DNA from 3 places in the Streptomyces sp. AK08-02 genome. Region 2 is predicted to be linked to each of the others. Evidence: riboswitches for the same ligand, from Rfam matches in the RefSeq annotation. Region 2 holds a riboswitch; each other region holds the start of a gene.
What was found. Region 2 has a riboswitch for cyclic di-AMP ahead of PV734_RS14525 (transglycosylase SLT domain-containing protein). Riboswitches for the same ligand answer to the same signal wherever they lie in the genome.
Positions count from the first base shown of each region.

Region 1: linked by a shared signal. The riboswitch ahead of PV734_RS41825 (NlpC/P60 family protein) and the one ahead of PV734_RS14525 (transglycosylase SLT domain-containing protein) in region 2 are both predicted to bind cyclic di-AMP.
Region 3: linked by a shared signal. The riboswitch ahead of PV734_RS15980 (C40 family peptidase) and the one ahead of PV734_RS14525 (transglycosylase SLT domain-containing protein) in region 2 are both predicted to bind cyclic di-AMP.

Region 1 is NZ_JARAZV010000028.1:50,177-55,958, reverse strand. It holds gene pcrA (DNA helicase PcrA) at 1-2,532, opposite strand, end outside; cyclic di-AMP (ydaO/yuaA leader) riboswitch at 2,800-2,975, shown strand; gene PV734_RS41825 (NlpC/P60 family protein) at 2,983-4,182, shown strand; gene PV734_RS41820 (hypothetical protein) at 4,208-4,561, opposite strand; gene PV734_RS41815 (NlpC/P60 family protein) at 5,043-5,782, shown strand, end outside.
Region 2 is NZ_JARAZV010000006.1:237,698-243,479, reverse strand. It holds gene PV734_RS14535 (NAD(P)-binding domain-containing protein) at 1-848, shown strand, start outside; gene PV734_RS14530 (HAD family hydrolase) at 1,108-1,929, shown strand; gene PV734_RS14525 (transglycosylase SLT domain-containing protein) at 2,016-2,504, opposite strand; cyclic di-AMP (ydaO/yuaA leader) riboswitch at 2,508-2,667, opposite strand; gene PV734_RS14520 (polyprenyl synthetase family protein) at 3,336-4,346, shown strand; gene PV734_RS14515 (DUF2092 domain-containing protein) at 4,627-5,782, shown strand, end outside.
Region 3 is NZ_JARAZV010000007.1:93,040-98,821, reverse strand. It holds gene PV734_RS16005 (glyoxalase) at 1-100, opposite strand, end outside; gene PV734_RS16000 (8-amino-7-oxononanoate synthase) at 547-1,674, shown strand; gene PV734_RS15995 (DUF397 domain-containing protein) at 1,753-1,977, opposite strand; gene PV734_RS15990 (helix-turn-helix transcriptional regulator) at 1,987-2,844, opposite strand; gene PV734_RS15985 (ATP-binding protein) at 3,057-3,518, shown strand; gene PV734_RS15980 (C40 family peptidase) at 3,619-4,095, opposite strand; cyclic di-AMP (ydaO/yuaA leader) riboswitch at 4,099-4,278, opposite strand; gene PV734_RS15975 (hypothetical protein) at 4,661-4,969, opposite strand; gene PV734_RS15970 (ATP-dependent Clp protease proteolytic subunit) at 4,977-5,621, opposite strand.

The DNA.
Region 1 (5,782 bases), on a different contig from region 2:
CTTCTCCACCGGCGCGTACCGCAGCAACAGCCGCTTCGGCTTGTCCTCGCCGAAGTCCACGGTCGCCTCGGCGTTCGAGCCGGTGCCCTTTACACCCACCACGGTTCCCAGACCGAACTGGTCGTGCGTGACCCTGTCCCCCACCGCCAGCGCGACCACCGGCTTCTCGACACCGCCCCGGCGCGTGGCGAAGCCCGACGCGCCCGAGGCCGCGGTGCGCGAGCGGGAGGACGACAGCGACGACGCCACCCCGGAGGCCGGGCCCGAGGATGTCGCCGGAGCCATCGCGCCCGTGCGCTTCCACTCCAGATGGGCCGCCGGGATCTCCTCAAGGAAACGCGAGGGCGGGTTGTACGAGGGCTGACCCCACGCACTGCGCAACGACGACCGCGTCAGATACAGGCGCTCACGCGCGCGCGTGATGCCGACGTAGGCGAGCCGTCGCTCCTCCTCCAGTTCCTTGGCCTGGCCGAGAGCACGCATGTGCGGGAAGACGCCGTCCTCCATGCCGGTAAGGAACACCACGGGAAACTCAAGGCCCTTGGCGGTGTGCAGGGTCATCAGGGTGATGACGCCCGAGCCGTCGTCGTCCTCGTCGGGGATCTGGTCAGAGTCGGCGACCAGGGCCACCCGCTCCAGGAACGCGGCGAGCCCTGCCGGAGCCGGCGCCTCACCTTCGGCGGCGGGCTGATCGGCCTCCCCCGCCTCGGCGGCCGCTACCGACTCCTGCTCGAACTCCAGGGCCACCGCGGCGAGTTCCTGGAGGTTCTCGATCCGGGTCTCGTCCTGCGGGTCGGTCGACGCCTGCAACTCGGCGAGGTAGCCAGTGCGTTCGAGCACCGCTTCGAGGACGGTCGCCGGGCCCGCGCCCGACTCCACGATCGTCCTCAGGTCCTCCATCAGCGTGTTGAACCGCTTGACGGCGTTGGTCGACCGGGAGGCCATGCCGTACGCCTCGTCCACCCGCTTCAGCGCCTGCGGGAAGCTGATCTTCTCGCGCTGGGACAGCGCGTCGATCATCGCCTCCGCGCGGTCGCCGATACCGCGCTTGGGCACGTTGAGGATGCGGCGCAGCGGCACCGAGTCCTCCGGGTTGGCGAGGACACGCAGGTAGGCCAGTACGTCCCGGACCTCCTTGCGCTCGTAGAAGCGGACACCGCCGACGACCTTGTAGGGCAGGCCGACGCGGATGAAGATCTCCTCGAAGACACGCGACTGGGCGTTCGTCCGGTAGAAGACGGCGACGTCACCCGCCTTCGCGTCGCCCGCGTCCGTCAGCCGGTCTATCTCCTCGGCGACGAACTGCGCCTCGTCGTGCTCGGTGTCGGCGACATAGCCGGTGATGCGCGCGCCCGCGCCCGCGTTGGTCCACAGGTTCTTGGGGCGCCGCGACTCGTTGCGCTCGATGACCGCGTTGGCTGCGCTCAGGATCGTCTGCGTGGAACGGTAGTTCTGTTCGAGCATGATCGTCGTCGCGTCCGCGTAGTCCTCCTCGAACTGGAGGATGTTGCGGATCGTCGCGCCCCGGAAGGCGTAGATCGACTGGTCGGCGTCTCCCACGACGCACAGCTCGGCGGGAGGCAGATCGTGCTCGCCGGGCGGTACGTCCACCGGGTGTTCGGAGGTTCCGACGAGTTCCCGTACGAGCGCGTACTGGGCGTGGTTGGTGTCCTGGTACTCGTCGACGAGGACGTGCCGGAAGCGACGGCGGTAGTGCTCGGCGACATCCGGGAAGGCGCGCAGCAGGTTGACCGTCGTCATGATCAGGTCGTCGAAGTCGAGCGCGTTGGCCTCACGCAGCCGCGACTGGTACATCGCGTACGCCTGGGCGAGGGTCTTCTCGAAACCGTCGCTCGCCTGGGCGGCGAAGTCCTCCTCGTCGATCAGCTCGTTCTTCAGGTTGGAGATCTTGGCGCTGAACGACTTGGGCGGGAAGCGTTTGGGGTCCAGGTCCAGGTCGCGGCAGACGAGCGCCATCAGTCGCTTGCTGTCGGCGGCGTCGTAGATGGAGAAGGAGGAGGTGAAGCCGAGCCTCTTGCTCTCCCGCCGCAGAATCCGTACGCACGCGCTGTGGAAGGTCATCACCCACATCGCGTTCGCGCGCGGGCCGACGAGCTGCTCGACGCGTTCCTTCATCTCACCGGCGGCCTTGTTGGTGAAGGTGATCGCGAGGATCTGGCCGGGATGGACGCCTCGCTCACCGAGCAGATACGCGATGCGGTGCGTGAGCACACGCGTCTTGCCGGAGCCGGCTCCCGCCACGATGAGCAGAGGGGTGTCGGCGTGCACGACGGCCGCGCGCTGGTTCTCGTTGAGCCCGTCCAGGAGCGCGGCCGGGTCCACCACGGGGCGCGGGGCGCCGTCGCGGTAGTACGCGTCCCGGTCCGGCGGCGCGTCGAACTTCCCGCCGAACAGATCGTCCGGAACGGTCTCCGGCACATGCTCGTCCTCGGGCGGTGGCGGGGGCTCCTCCGCGTGGGCCCGAGGGCTCTGGAGGTCCGCCAGGAAGCTGTCGTCAAAGAGGCTGCTCATCGCTCTCCGAGTCTAGGCGCCCCCACTGACAACCCGCCGCCACCCCGAAAACAACGCAGCCGGGATGCGAGCCCTGGATCAGACCTCACTACACACAACCTGATAATTACTTCCATAACACCCTGAATTGAATTCAAAGAGCCATGTTTAGGGTCGAGGTCACAAAAACGTATCGGGCATAGCGGTCATCAACCTTCACAGAAGCCACACCCGTTGGTTAGCGTGCCGTAAGGCCGCTCGACCTCCACCGGCGAACATCGCCGGGCCGCGCGGCCTCCGCCGAGTCCGATCGTGCCGCCCCGTGCGGCAGGAGCCGGGGACCCACCGAGAACTTGGGGTGAATCGGTCCGACTGCCGTCCAGGGCAAGGACCGTAGGGCAACCCTTCCGAATTACCCGCCCGAACCCGACAGCTAACCCGGTAGGCGGAACGTGGAAGGAGTCGCCTCCCTTGGCGTCGTCGCACCGCAAGTCGCGTCCTACGGGAACGCGCGTAGCAGGCATACGGCCCCCCGCCTTCGCCACGGCGGCCCTGACCGCCTCCGTAGCCCTGCTGACCCAGACCGCCAACGCCGCGTCGGCGGAGCCCGGCACGCCACTGGCACCCTCGGCCGACGGCCGGCCGAACATGGAGGAGGTCGAGGCGGAGGTCGACGACCTCTTCCACCAGGCCGAGTCGGCCGCCGACGTGTACAACGCCGCCAAGGAGAAGGCCGTCAGGCAGCAGGGCCGTGTCGACGCCCTGATGGACGACGTGGCCCGGCGCACCGAGAAGCTCAACGACGCGCGCGAGGAGCTGGGTTCCTTCGCCGCGGCCCAGTACCGCACCGGGTCGGCCGCCCCCGACACGGCGACGTTCCTACTGGCGGACACCCCGCAGGACTACTTCGACCAGAACCAGCTGACGGACCGCCTGACCGCCCGCCAGAAGGACACGGTCGACGAGTACGTCAACCAGCAGGCCGAGACGACGCGGAAGCGCCAGGAGGCCACCGCGAGCCTGGAGTCGCTCACGGAGTCCCAGAACGACCTGCAGACGACGAAGACCGCCGTCCAGACGAAGCTCGCACAGGCCCGCCGGCTGCTTACCCGCCTCACCGCCGAAGAGAAGCTGCGGCTCGCGGCCATCGAGCGCGCGAAGCAGGCGGAGGCGCGCCGCCAGGCGCAGGAACTCGCCCGGCAGCAGCAGGCCGCCGAGCAGCGACGCCGGCAGGACGCGGCGGCGGCTCAGCGGTCACCGAGCACCACCACTTCGGACACCGCCACCCCCGCGGTCCCCGACTCCTCGTATGCCGGCAAGGCCGAGAAGGCCCTCGCCTTCGCACGCGCACAGGTCGGCAAGCCGTATGTCTGGGGTGCGGCGGGACCAGATTCATACGACTGTTCGAGTCTCACCCAGGCCGCCTGGTGGGCCGCCGGAGTCAGCCTTCCGCGCACCACCTACGACCAGGTGAACGCTGGGACAACCGTCTCGCTCTCCGATATCCAACCCGGTGACCTGGTCTTCTTCTACGAAGGCATCAGCCATGTCGGCCTGTACATCGGCAACGGCATGATGATCCACGCACCGAAGCCGGGTGCCTACGTCCGCGAGGAGTCGATCTTCTACGACGGCGAGTCCGCGATCCACAGCGTGGTGCGCCCGGCCTGACCAGCCGACGGGGGAGCTCGGCTGGTCAGGTCCAGAGCACTGCGATGAAGATGTTCGCGGTGGTGAACAGTCCCACCAGTCCGAACAGGCGCTTGTCCACGGTCTCGTCATCCCGCTTCACATAGACGAGGCCGAGGATCACGATCAGCAGGGCCAGCTTGAGGCCGATCTTGACGTTGTTGACCGGCTGGTCGTCGGCCTGATTGAGGCCCACCAGGGCGACCCCGGTGACCAGCATGGTGAAAGCACCGTGCAGCATCGCCGGCACGAAGCGGGCCGTGCCCTGTCCCATCGCCTTCAGCTGGGTGAGGAACCCGCCCAAAAGGCAGGCGATGCCGATGATGTGCAGACCGACGCAGAAATGGATGAGTACGTCCATGAGCCGGAGCCTAGTCAGCGGCTCCCGCGTCGTACGACACCGGGCCGGGCGTACGGCCTTAGCGAGGTGTCCGCCCGGCACCCTACGGTTGAAGGCACCTCGCATATATGCACCCCATAGCACCCTGTAACCCTCACGCGCCCCGTGAACCGCCGCATCGGTCAGCCCTCTGCGCGAGTCGGCGACGCCGAAAGGGGATCACGGTCGCATGCGGTCACCCGGCGGTCGGCTGAGGCCAGTTCCGTACATGGCGTTACCTCACCACACCCCCAGGTTTAGCGTCCTGCACCAGGTGACCGGCTCCCCACCGCCGCCCGGGCCAGGGGCGGCAGTCGGACACCACCGCCGAGAAAGTCCGGCGGCGGACCGCTCCCCCTGTGCGAGCCGTCGCCGGACGCGCCACCGCCCTCCTGGGCCGCTTCCCAGGCAGTCTTCCGGCGGTCGTCGTGGTGGCGGTCGTACGAAAGGACGTGACGCCCCCGTGGCCGCGCACCGCAAGCCCCGACAGCGCTCACTCAACGGCAATACGGCCCGCACCGCCGCGACGATCGCCCTCGCGGGCGCGGCGACGGCGACCGGCTTCGACGGCATCGGGTACGCCGAGCCACAGCTGACAACGGCGCAGGTGGAGGCCAAGGTGACCAAACTGTACGAGGAGGCGGAGGTCGCCACCGAGAAGTACAACGGCGCGAAGGAGAAGGCCGAGCGGGCGGAACGGCGGCTGGGCACCCTGCGGGACGAGGCGGCACGCAAGGAGGAGCGGCTCAACTCGGCGCGGGAAGCGCTGGGTTCGATGGCCGCGGCGCAGTACCGCTCCGGCGGTCTCGACCCCGCGCTGCAACTCGCCCTCTCCGACGACCCGGACAGGTATCTGGACGGCGCCGCGTTCGCCGAACGGGCGGGCACCAGGCAGGCGTCGGACGTGGCCCGCGTACGCAAGCAGCTGCGGGAGATCGAGCAGCTGCGCGGGGCCGCCCACGTAGAGCTGGCCACCCTCAGATCCCGTCAGGCCGAGCTGAGCCGCCACAAGAAGACCGTGACCGGAAAGCTGGGCGAGGCCCGCCAACTACTGTCCCGCCTCACCACGGAGGAACGCGCCCGGCTGGCGACGGAAGGCGGCAGTGGCAGTTGGGGCGGCGGCTGGGGTGGGGGGCACGCTTCACGGTCGTCGGGGAGTGCGCGGGAGGGCCTCGGGTCATCAGGAGCGACCGGAGTCGCTGG
Region 2 (5,782 bases):
ACGGGCCCTCGCCCACGGGACCGGTGTCCCACAGTTCGCAGCATCATGACCTGAGCCGGTTCGAGGGCAGGGAGCTGATCGTCGTCGGGGCGGGCCAGTCCGCGCTGGAGACGGCGGCACTGGCGGCGGAGGCGGGAGCACGGGTACGGGTGGTGTCGCGGGGGAGCGGTCGGGTCGCCTTCGGCGCGCCCCCTTGGCAGCAGCCGAGGCTGCGGCCCGAGTCGCCGTTCGGCAACGCGTGGTCGCTCTGGGCCCTCACCTACTATCCGCACCCCTACCGCTATCTCCCGGCCCGGGCTCGCCACTATCTGGTCCGCCGGGTTCTCGGACCGCTCGGTGCGTGGTGGCTGCGCGACCGGTTCGAGGGCGAGGTGCAGGTGAGCGAGGTCGCACGGATCGTCCGGGCGGGAGTCGCGGGAGTCGCGGGAGTCACGGGGGCTATGGAGGTCGCGGGAGCGGCTGAGGCGGAGGGTACGCAGGGCGCCAAGGGTGCGCAGAAAGGGGACGGTTCGGGGAGCGGAGTGGGCTTCGTCGGGGGGCACCCGGTGCTGACGGTCGAGGAACCCGGCGGCCGTATACGGGACTTGTCGGCCGACCATGTGATAGCCGCGACCGGCTACCGCGTCGACATCGCCGCGATGGACTTTCTCGGACATGAGCTGCGTATGGAGCTGGCGGTGAGCAGGGGGACGCCGAGGCTCGGGGCCGGGTATGTGTCATCCGTACCCGGGTTGTACTTCACGGGGTTGCCGGCGGCCGCTTCGTACGGGCCGGTGATGCGGTTCGTGTGCGGAACGGAGTTCGCCTCTCCGAGGCTGGCGCGGCATCTGGCGGCGGCGCACGGGTAGGGCACTCCGCCCGTGTCGGCCCCGCCCCGCCCCGCCCCGCGTGGTAGCCGACGCTTGCCGCGCCCACCCCTGCCAGACCCCTGACCGCCCCGGTGCCCAGATACTCGCCCCGGGGGCGCTGCTGTGCTGATCGTGCCTTCCCGGGCCGGTGTCGCGACAGGAACCGGCCCGGGCGCGGGGGGCTGTTGCTGCCGGGATGCCGTACGTCGTCCGGTTCGGGCGGATACCGAGGTGCCGAACGATCCGTATTCTCTGGATCATGGCCGCTCCCACCGCATACGCACTTATCGCCACCGACCTGGACGGAACGCTTCTGCGTGCCGACGACACGCTCTCCGACCGGTCGCGGGCCGCGCTCGCGCTCGCCACGGCCGCCGGCGCCCGGCATCTGGTCGTGACGGGACGGCCGGCGCCGAGAGTCCGGCCGCTGCTCGACGACCTCGGTGCCGGGGGGCTCGCGGTGTGCGGTCAGGGAGCGCAGGTGTACGACGCCGGTGCGGACCGGCTGCTGTGGTCGGTGACCCTGGACCAGGAGCTGGCGGAGACCGCGCTCGGCAAGATCGAGGCCGAGGTCGGGCAGGTGTACGCCGCTGTCGATCAGGACGGTGTGGACGGGCTCACGCTCATCGAGCCGGGGTATCTGATGCCGCACCCGACGCTGCCCGCCGTACGGGTGCGGCACCGGGACGACCTGTGGGCCGAGCCCATCAGCAAGGTACTGCTGCGCCATCCGTCCCTGTCCGACGACGAGTTGGCGTCGGCGGCGCGCGGAGCGGTCGGTTCCCTCGCGACGGTCACCATGTCGGGGCCGGGCACCGTCGAACTCCAGCCATGCGGCATCACCAAGGCGACGGGGCTCGCGCTGGCCGCCGAGTACCTCGGACTGACGTCGGCGGCCACCATCGCCTTCGGTGACATGCCCAATGACATCCCGATGTTCGACTGGGCGGCCCACGGAGTTGCCATGGCCAATGCCCATCCCGAACTGAAGGCCGTGGCGGACGAGGTCACCCTCTCGAACGAGGACGACGGCATCGCGGTGGTGCTGGAGCGGCTGTTCGAGGGTGGAGCGGTCCGGTAGCCCTGGGGATACCGGACCGCCCCACCCTCCGTGCCGCCCAGGCCCGGGTGTACCGGGCCTGGGCGGCCACTGGTCCAGGGGGCGGACTAGTAGGCCCCGAACACGTTGTCGATCGATCCGTAGCGCGCCGCCGCGTAGTTGCAGGCGGCGGTGATGTTCGCGATCGGGTCGTAGGGGTCGTACGAGGTGCCGGCGACGTGGTACGCGGCGAAGGTCGGGTCGATGACCTGGAGGAGGCCCTTGGAGGGGGTTCCGGCTGCCGCGTTCGAGTCCCAGTTGTTGATGGCGTACGGGTTGCCCGACGACTCGCGGATGACGTTGCGGTAGATGCCGTCGTACGTTCCGGGGATGCCGTGCTGCGCCATGATGTCGAGCGATTCGCGGATCCAGCCGTCCAGGTTGTTCGCGTAGTACGTCGTTGTGGACGCGGCGGAAGGTGCGGCCGAGGCCGTCGTCGCAGTCACGACCGGGATGGCCAGGGCTGCGGCGGCCGTGGCCGTGATGGCGAGTGTGCGCGTGAGTGTGAGCGGGCGGCGCAGGCTTCTCGCGCGGTGGTGCTGACCTCGTGCGGGCATGGTGAGTCCTCTCCGGCGCCTGCGAGGTGAGCTGTCGGGTTCGGGCGGGAGATGCCCGGCCGGGCGCGCGGTCGGCGCACGGCTTCACCCCGAGCCGGTCCGGCGCGAACGCCCGGACCGGCGGCTTACCTGGGTCCCCCGCTCCTGCCTGCGTGAGTCATGTGGGTGGGTGGGTCTGCTGCTCTGTGGGCGGTGGCAGGATTCGGCGGTCCGCCCGGTGTGGCGCGAAACGTATGCGAGAGCACATGGATCGAACAAGGGGCAGAAATGCAGGACTTACCCATTTGGGATGCCCATTGCGGATAAAAGGGGCAAGTTGGAGATGGGGCCTGAAGGGCAACTTGCCTTTAGCGAATGGGTAGTTTGCGAAGCGCGGGCGGAGGGGGGTGCCCGTGGGCGTGACTCGAATCACGGAGCGGGGGTAGTCGTGACATGAGTGCGATGAGCAAGGGTTTTGGGGCATTTGGCGTTACTTGAATGCTCATGTCCATTGCGTGATATTGCGAGGCGTTGCGCGACGGTGTGAGGCGTTGTGGGTGGCGGAACCTCGGGCGCGCCACGTGACGTTGTTGTGGTGACGGTCGCGGTGAACGGTGGGGATGAGGTGACGTATGCGCGTGAGTGCTCGCCTACGGGGCGCGGGATGTTTATAAATGTCCATGCTTTGGACTGATCAAAAACATTCCGGTCGTGATCCGATAGCGCCTGGCCTGGACGGGCGGGCGCTAGCGGTGATCGAAACATGACCGGATACGCTGACTTGAGTGATGGCAGCGATCTATCGACACACCGTGTGACCGCCAGTAGACACCAGCAGACAGGAGATCCCTCGTGACCGTCGTCGGGCCGTTCGGGCTGAGCGTGCGGGACCAGGCTCTCGAAGCCGATGTCCAGGCCGGATTGGCGGCTGTCGAGGAAGGGTTGCTCGAAGCCACCAAGAGCGAGGTCCCCTTCATCACGGAGGCCGCGCAGCATCTCGTACGGGCGGGCGGGAAGCGGTTCCGGCCACTCCTCGTGATGCTCGCGGCACAGTTCGGGGACCGGCACGCGCCGGGCATCGTGCCGTCCGCGGTGGTGGTGGAGCTGACCCACCTCGCGACGCTGTACCACGACGACGTCATGGACGAGGCCGAGGTGCGTCGCGGTGTGCCCAGCGCCAACACACGCTGGGGGAACTCCGTCGCGGTCCTCACCGGGGACTTCCTGTTCGCACGGGCTTCGCACATCCTCGCCGATCTCGGGCCCGAGGCGGTTCGGGTGCAGGCGGAGGCGTTCGAGCGGCTGGTGACCGGGCAGATCCTGGAGACGGCGGGACCGTCGGACGGCCGGGACCCCGTCGAGCACTATCTGGATGTACTGGGCGGGAAGACCGGGTCGCTGGTGGCCGTGGCCTGCCGGTTCGGGGCGATGATGTCCGGGGCCGACGACGGTGTCGTGGATGTGCTCACCCAGTACGGGGAGCGGCTCGGGGTCGCCTTCCAGCTCGCGGACGACGTGCTGGACATCGCGTCCGACTCCCACGAGTCGGGCAAGACACCCGGGACGGATCTGCGGGAGGGCATTCCCACCATGCCCGTGCTGCGGTTGCGGGAGCGGGTGGCCCGGCTGGGGCTGGCCGAGGACGTCGCGTTGTGCGAGTTGCTGGACTCCGACCTGAGTGACGACGCCCGGCACGCGGAGGCGCTGGCCCGACTGCGGGCGCACCCGGCGCTGGAGCAGGCCCGTCGGGACACCGTGCGGTACGCGGAGGACGCGCGGGCCGCGTTGGCGCCGTTGGTGGAGTGCGACGCCAAGGCCGCCTTGGTGGAGATGTGCGACGCGGTGGTGCACCGGGCCGGCTGAGGCGTCCGCCCCGCCCCGCTCACCTGACCGCACCTGCCCTGTCTCGGCCCGTCCCGTCGCCGGGAGTGGGGCGCCGGCCCCCTAGGGGTCGGGGGAAGCTGCGCCTCCTGATGTCATCCCGTAGCAGTACATGGAGTTGAGCCCAAGGTCTGACGATTCCTCCTCGTGGATTTGGTGAGATGGAAACCAACCACTCCTCACCGGTTCGGGTGAGAATGGCGGCTCAGGGTGGACAAGTGTGGGACGGACAGCCGCCGCCGACGACGGAGGTAAGGCACACATGGCACCGTACGAAGAGGCCAAGGCCGGGAACCGGATCGAGGCCGAGATCGAGGCCGAGGACGTGCCGTCCCGGCGCCGCAAGGCCGCGCGGTACGCCGCCCCGGCCGCGGTGATCGGTCTGACGGTCGCGACGATCGGGCTGGTACCGGCGTTCGCCGGCTCCGGTGACCCCGATCTGCCGAAGATCAGCGCGCAGCAGCTCATCGAGAAGATCGCCGCGTCGGACGTACAGCAGTTGTCCGGCACGGTGAAGATCAGTACGGATCTGGGACTGCCCGACCTCGGCGGCCTGGAGAGCGGACTTCTGTCGGGCGGCGGTCTCGGCGGGGCTTCCGACGGCTCGGGGTCGGCCGCCGATCCGAGCGCCAAGCTCCTCGCACTGGCGTCCGGCACGCACACGATCCGCGTCGCCGCGGACGGCCCCGACAAGCAGAAGGTGTCGCTGCTGGAGAAGGCCGCCGAGTACAGCGTGATCCACAACGGCGACGAGGTGTGGGCGTACGACAGCGCGTCGAACGAGGCCTACCACGCCACGGCCCCCGCGTCCGAGAGCGGCAAGGAAAAGGGTGGCAGCAAGGGCGAGAGCAAGGGCAAGGACCAGCTCCTGCCCGGCGACGACACGGCCGCCACGCCCGGGGAGCTCGCCCAGGAGGCCCTGAAGGCAGTCGACAGCACGACCTCCGTGACCGTCGACGGCACCGCCCAGGTCGCCGGCCGTGACGCCTACAAGCTGGTCATCAAGCCGAAGGCGTCCGGGTCCACGGTCGGGGCGATCAGTATCGCGGTCGACTCGAAGACCGGGACCCCGCTGAAGTTCACGCTCACCCCGGCGAGCGGCGGTGCCGCCGTAGTGGACGCCGGTTTCGTCGACGTCGACTTCGCCAAGCCCGCCGCCTCGACCTTCGACTTCACCCCGCCCAAGGGCACGAAGGTCACCGAGGAGGGCGCGGGCAAGGCCGAGGAGGCACCGAGCAAGGAGCGCGGCAAGGACTTCGGTAAGGAGTTCGGCAAGGAGTTCGACGGCGACCGCAAGGGGCCCGAGGGTCACGGGTCGGCGGACGGTCCCGGCGGCGATGACGGCAAGGTCATCGGTGAGGGCTGGAACTCCATCCTCACGTTCGACTCGGGGGCCGAGAGCGGTATGCCGTCGGGCG
Region 3 (5,782 bases), on a different contig from region 2:
GGCGCACGTGCGACGAGCCCAGTCCGAATGCGGTGGAGTAGAAGTGGGCGGCGGCCGTGGTGTCGGCCACCTCAAGGGTGACGGAGTCGATGGAGTTCATGTCCTCGACGGTAGGGCGGCCGAGTCGCCGGTACTTCTCGAAAACTGCTCGGTCTGGCCCGCTGGGGTCCCGGGCCCGAGCGGCCTTCGGACCGCCGCCCCGCCTACCCGAGCCGTGGTCGGCGTTGAGCAGCCGGGCTGGTGCGGCGCGCTCGCGCCCCTGCCAGTTGGCGCCTTCCCCGTACCGAACAAGCACGGAGAGTTACCGATCGGGACGCTCAGGCCGGCGTCACGCGCTTTCGGCATCGTCCGCAGTGCTGTCAGGTCTTGAGCATTGCTCGACAGACTGTGAGAAACGATCTTCGGTCTAGGGCGTGATACAGCCTCTGACCTGGTCTTTTTCATTGCTTGATAAAACCCGCTGTGGGTATTGCCACATCCTGCGAGTCAGAGGGTCCGGCTAGGGTCTGTCCACTGCCTACAAACACGTAGCTGCCCGGAGGACTCATGGCGTTCGGCTGGATCGACGAGCAGGCCGAGGCGCGCTGCCGCGCCGGGCTCGTACGGACCCTGCGGCCCCGTCCCGCCGACTCCCCGCTCCTCGACCTCGCGAGCAACGACTATCTGGGCCTGGCCCGCCACCCCGAGGTCACCGAGGGCGCGGCCCGGGCCGCCCGGCGCTGGGGCGGCGGGGCCACCGGCTCTCGGCTCGTCACCGGCAGCACCGAACTGCACGCGGAACTCGAACGCGAACTGGCCGAATTCTGCGGCTTCGAGGCCGCCCTGGTCTTCTCCTCCGGCTATGCGGCCAACCTCGCCGCCGTCACCGCGCTCGCACCGCACGGCTCCCTCGTCGTCTCCGACGCGGGCAACCACGCCTCGCTGATCGACGGCTGCCGCCTCGCCCGAGGGACGACCCAGGTCGTCGGGCACGCCGACCCGGACGCCTTCCGCAAAGCGCTCGGCACCCACACCGGACCGGCCGTCGCCGTGTCCGACACGGTCTTCTCGGTCGACGGGGACGCCGCACCCCTGGCCGAACTCGCCGCCGTCTGCCGGGAGTTCGGCGCGGGAATCGTCGTCGACGACGCCCACGGGCTGGGAGTCCTGGGCGAGGGCGGGCAGGGGTCGGCGTTCGCGGCCGGGCTCGCGGGCGCGCCGGACGTCGTCGTGACGGTCACGCTGTCCAAGTCGCTCGGCAGCCAGGGGGGTGCGGTGCTGGGGTCCGCCCCGGTGATCGAACACCTGGTCAACGCGGCCCGGACGTTCATCTTCGACACCGGTCTCGCCCCCGCCGCGGCGGGCGCGGCCCTCGCGGCCCTCACCCTGCTGCGCCGCGAGCCCGAACGGGCCGCACGGGCGCGTGCGGTGGCGCGTGATCTGCACACCCGGCTGACGGCGGAGGGGCTGTCGGCGGTACGGCCGGACGCGGCCGTGGTCTCCGTGCGCGCACCGTCCCCGGAGGGGGCCGTGCGGTGGGCGGCCGACTGCCGGGCCGCGGGAGTGGGCGTGGGCTGCTTCCGCCCGCCGTCCGTGCCGGACGGGGTGTCCCGGCTGCGGCTGACCGCCCGCGCGGACCTGGCCGAGGAACAGATCGCGCGGGCGGTACAGGTGATCGGCGGGAACCGACCGTAGACACGTAGATCCACAGTGCCGTTGATCAGTGACACACGACCACGAGTCGGCGGACCGCGGCCGTGTGTCGTAGGGCGATCACCGGAACGCGGTGAGGAATCCCTGCCAGCTCTCGGGGGAGAAGAGCAGGACGGGCCCGGTGGCGTTCTTGGAGTCGCGTACGGCGAGCGGTCCGGCCGGGACATCGGTGTCCGGACGGGCCGTCTCCACACAGTTGTTCGCGCCCGTGCTGTAGCTGCTGCGCAGCCATCGCACACCGGGCGGTTCGACGACGGACGGGACGTTCCGAGGCGGTGCGGTCATGGTGCCTCCTCACACGCCGTGCTGCAGACCGGCGATGAAATCCAACGAGTCCTCGGGCGAAAGGGCGTGGATCTGAAGGGTGTTGAAGGCCTCGCTGTAGGCCCGGAGGTCTTCTTTCCGTTCGAGGTAGAGGCTACTCATCATCTGGTCGAGAACAACCACATCCAAGTCAGAAGTGCTCGGAAAGGAGAAGATAACGAAAGGGCCGGTGATACCGATGTACGCACCCGCGGTGAACGGCAGGATCTGCAGCCGCACTTGAGGCAGCTGGGCCGCTTCCAGAAGCCGCGCCAGCTGACGCGTCATCACCTCGGGACCTCCCACCTCGCGGCGCAGCACCGCCTCGTCGAGGACCGCGCTCAACGCCAGGGGCCGGTCCGAACGCAGCACGTCCTGCCGGGCCAGCCGCACCTCGACCAGGGCGTCGAGCCGCTTCTCCTCCAGGCCGTCCACGGCGGCCCGGGTCATCGCACGGGCGTACTCCCGGGTCTGCAGCAACCCCGGCACCACCGAGGTCTCCAGCGTGCGCATGGTGCCGGCCTGCGACTCCAGGCTGATGAAATCCCGGTAGGCGGGCGGCAGCACGCCGCGGTAGGCGTGCCACCAGTTGTGCCGGTCGCCGTCCTCGGTCCCCGCCAGCACGAGCAGCAACTCACGCGACTCGCCCTCGGGCACGGCGTACGCGTCCAGAAGTAACCGGACGTCCGCCGGTCTCACCCCGCTCGCGCCTGTCTCGATCCGGCTCACCTTCGACTGGTGCCAGCCCACCAGCCGGGCCGCCTGACCGCTCGTGAGCCCGGCCCTGGCACGCAGCGCGCGCAGTTCGGCACCCAGCTTTCGGCGGCGCACCGCGGGACCGTACTGCATGGGCCACCCCTTACTCCTGATGAGCCGCCCGAATACGTTCTGGGGTCGCAGAGTTCACCGCTTCGAGCGACAGATATATGCATATCTTGGTGGATCGCACCCCGTGACCGGTGCCGGAATGGCACTCTGGCGCGAAGCACCAGTCCGGGACCGTACTCGAACCAGCCGCTCCGTGTCGGGCCCCGGTCCTGTGGGAAAGGGACGACGTCGCCATGGCAGACCACCTGGAAGCATCCGTCACTCTGCCGAGCGATCCCGCCTCGGTCTCCGCCGCCCGCGCGTATGTCGCCAACGTGCTGGCGGAATGGGGCCTGGCGGGTGACTCCGAGGCCGCCGACACGATCCGCCTGATCATCTCGGAACTCGCCACGAACGCCGTACAGCACACCTTCGGGTTGTCACCCACCTTCACGGTGGACATCGCCCTCGATCGTGACGAACACCTGCGCATCGGGGTGACCGACAGCCACCCGCGCTTCCCCAAACGGCTGCCCGCCGCCGTGCAGCAGGACAACGGGCGCGGGATGGTCATCATTCGCTGGCTGACCGCCGAGTCGGGCGGCAGGCTGCGTGTCCGCCCCACTCGGGAGGGCGGCAAGACGGTGTCGATCGAACTTCCGTGGACGGTCCCGGCCAGGCCCCCGGTGACGGCGGTCGGGCAGCAGGAGCCTTGAATCCGCGCCGTCGGCGTGCGGGGTCTCGCCGGTGCGGCGGACCACCGAGAACGTCCGGCGCGGGCCGGCGGCTCAAGGCCGCCGGCCCGCCCCGGGGAGGTCAGCTGACCCGGCCGTACCAGACGCTCTTCGTCCAGATCTTCTGGAGCTTGACGACGTCCCCGGTCTTCGGGGAGTGCCAGATCTTTCCCTTCCCGGCGTAGATGCCCACGTGGTAGACGTTCGAGCCCGAGTGGAAGAAGACCAGGTCCCCGCCCCTGCGGCTCTTGGCGGAGATGTGCTTGGTCTTGTTGTACTGGGCCGCCGCCGTACGCGGCAGGGACTTGCCCGCCTTCTTGAACGAATACTGCGTCAGACCGGAGCAGTCGAACCTCTTCGGTCCCGCGGCGCCGTACTTGTACGCGGAGCCCTTCTTGGAAGCCGCGATCTGAAGTGCCTTCGTCGACGGAGCGACCGCCGCGGCGGCGTCGGTCGCGACACCGGGGATCACCAGGCTGCCGCCCACGGCGACAAGAGTGAGAGCCGAGGCCGTACCGGCCCGGGTCATCAGCGACGGGACACGATTGAGCGCAGACATGCGCAACCCTTCGTCAGCCGCCTGTGAAGGATGACCTGTCGGATTCGGGCTGGCGAAGTTGCCCGGCCGCTGACGCGGCTTCACCCCAAGGGCTGCTCGGTCCGGTCATGGCTTGACCGTTCCGGCGACCCGTCGTGCTTGGGTCCTCCACTCCTGCCGATGCACATCTGTCGACCGGTCATCCAGGCGGCGGCAGGACTCGGCGTCCGCCCGGATCGCCCCGCCGCTTGTGGCGGGGGCTTGTCGTCAGGAAGGGATCTTGGCTCATGGAAGTAGGAAAATCCCAATGGAACCGGGGCTTTGTGGTGTTACTCACCGCTGGCCCGTTCGGGTGGACACCCGTACTCCAGAAGGACTTTCGAGGGGGTCGCGCACCCTCGGACCAGGGGTTCAGCGGTCTCGATTCGGTTACGAACCATGCGTTTCGCGCAAGTCGTGCGGGCCGGACGGAGGATCCGTGACTACGCCGAACGGGGGATGCCATCCGGTCACTTCCCCAGCCGTTCCGGACACTCCGTCACCTCACGGGTGAGCCCGCCCGATGCGGTCCCGTGGGTACGGCACGTCAACCGGCGGGCTCGCGCGGAACGGTGACGCGCGCCGTGCGGCGCTCCCCGTCCAGGACGCGCAGCGCACGCGCCAGCGTGTGGGCGTGCACCTCGGCCTCGCCCCGCTGATGCATCAGCTCCAGCGCGTCGCGCAACGCCACCGCCTTGGCGACGAGCGCCTGCGCGGCCCGCAGCCCGCGGTAGGTGTCTCCGTGATACGCGGGATTGATACGGCCGAGCAGATCGGCCACTTCGAGGTAACGGTCGATCAACTCGCCCTCCGCGCGCGTCAGCGCGGGCAGCGGAGGAAGTTCGGGTGGAAGCATCGGCGGCTCACCTCGTACCGGGGGTGGGGTGCGACGACTTGCGGCTGGGCACGATCCGGTCCACCAGCCCGTATTCCAGAGCGGCCTGGGCGTCCATGATCTTGTCCCGCTCGATGTCCGCGGCGACCCGCTCCGGGCTCTGGCCGGTGTGCCGTACGAGCAGCTCTTCCAGCAGGTTACGGACCCTGCCCAATTCTTGGGCCTGAATGGAGAGATCGCTCACCTGGCCATGGACCGGCCCGGACAGCGAGGGCTGGTGGATCAGCACCCGGGCTCCCGGCAGAGCGCTGCGCTTGCCCGGCGTACCCGCGGCCAGCAGCACGGCCGCCGCGGAGGCCGCCTGCCCCAGACAGATCGTCTCCACGTCGCAGGTGACGAACCGCATCGTGTCGTAGATCGCCGTCATCGCGCTGAACGAGCCGCCGGGGGAGTTGATGTACAGGGAGATGTCCCGGTCGGGTGCCAGGTATTCGAGATGCATGAACTGGGCCATCACGTCGTTCGCCGAGGTGTCGTCGACCGGCGTCCCGAGAAAGACGATCCGCTCCTCCAGGAGCTTCGAGTACGGATCCAGCGTCCGGCTCCCGGAGCTGGTGCGTTCGGTGAACTCGGGCAGGACGTAACGGGCTGACGGTTCGTCGACGTCGTTCATGGCGTGCGCCTCCTCGATGGCTTCCGTAAAAAATGTACAGGACGTACAGAGCCTGGCGCGAGGTGGTGCGTGAGCTTTTCGGCCTGGGGTTCGCAAGCGCCCCCGAAGGGCGCGGGGAACTGCGCGACCGGGCCCAACGGCGCCGCAGTGAACCGGCAACC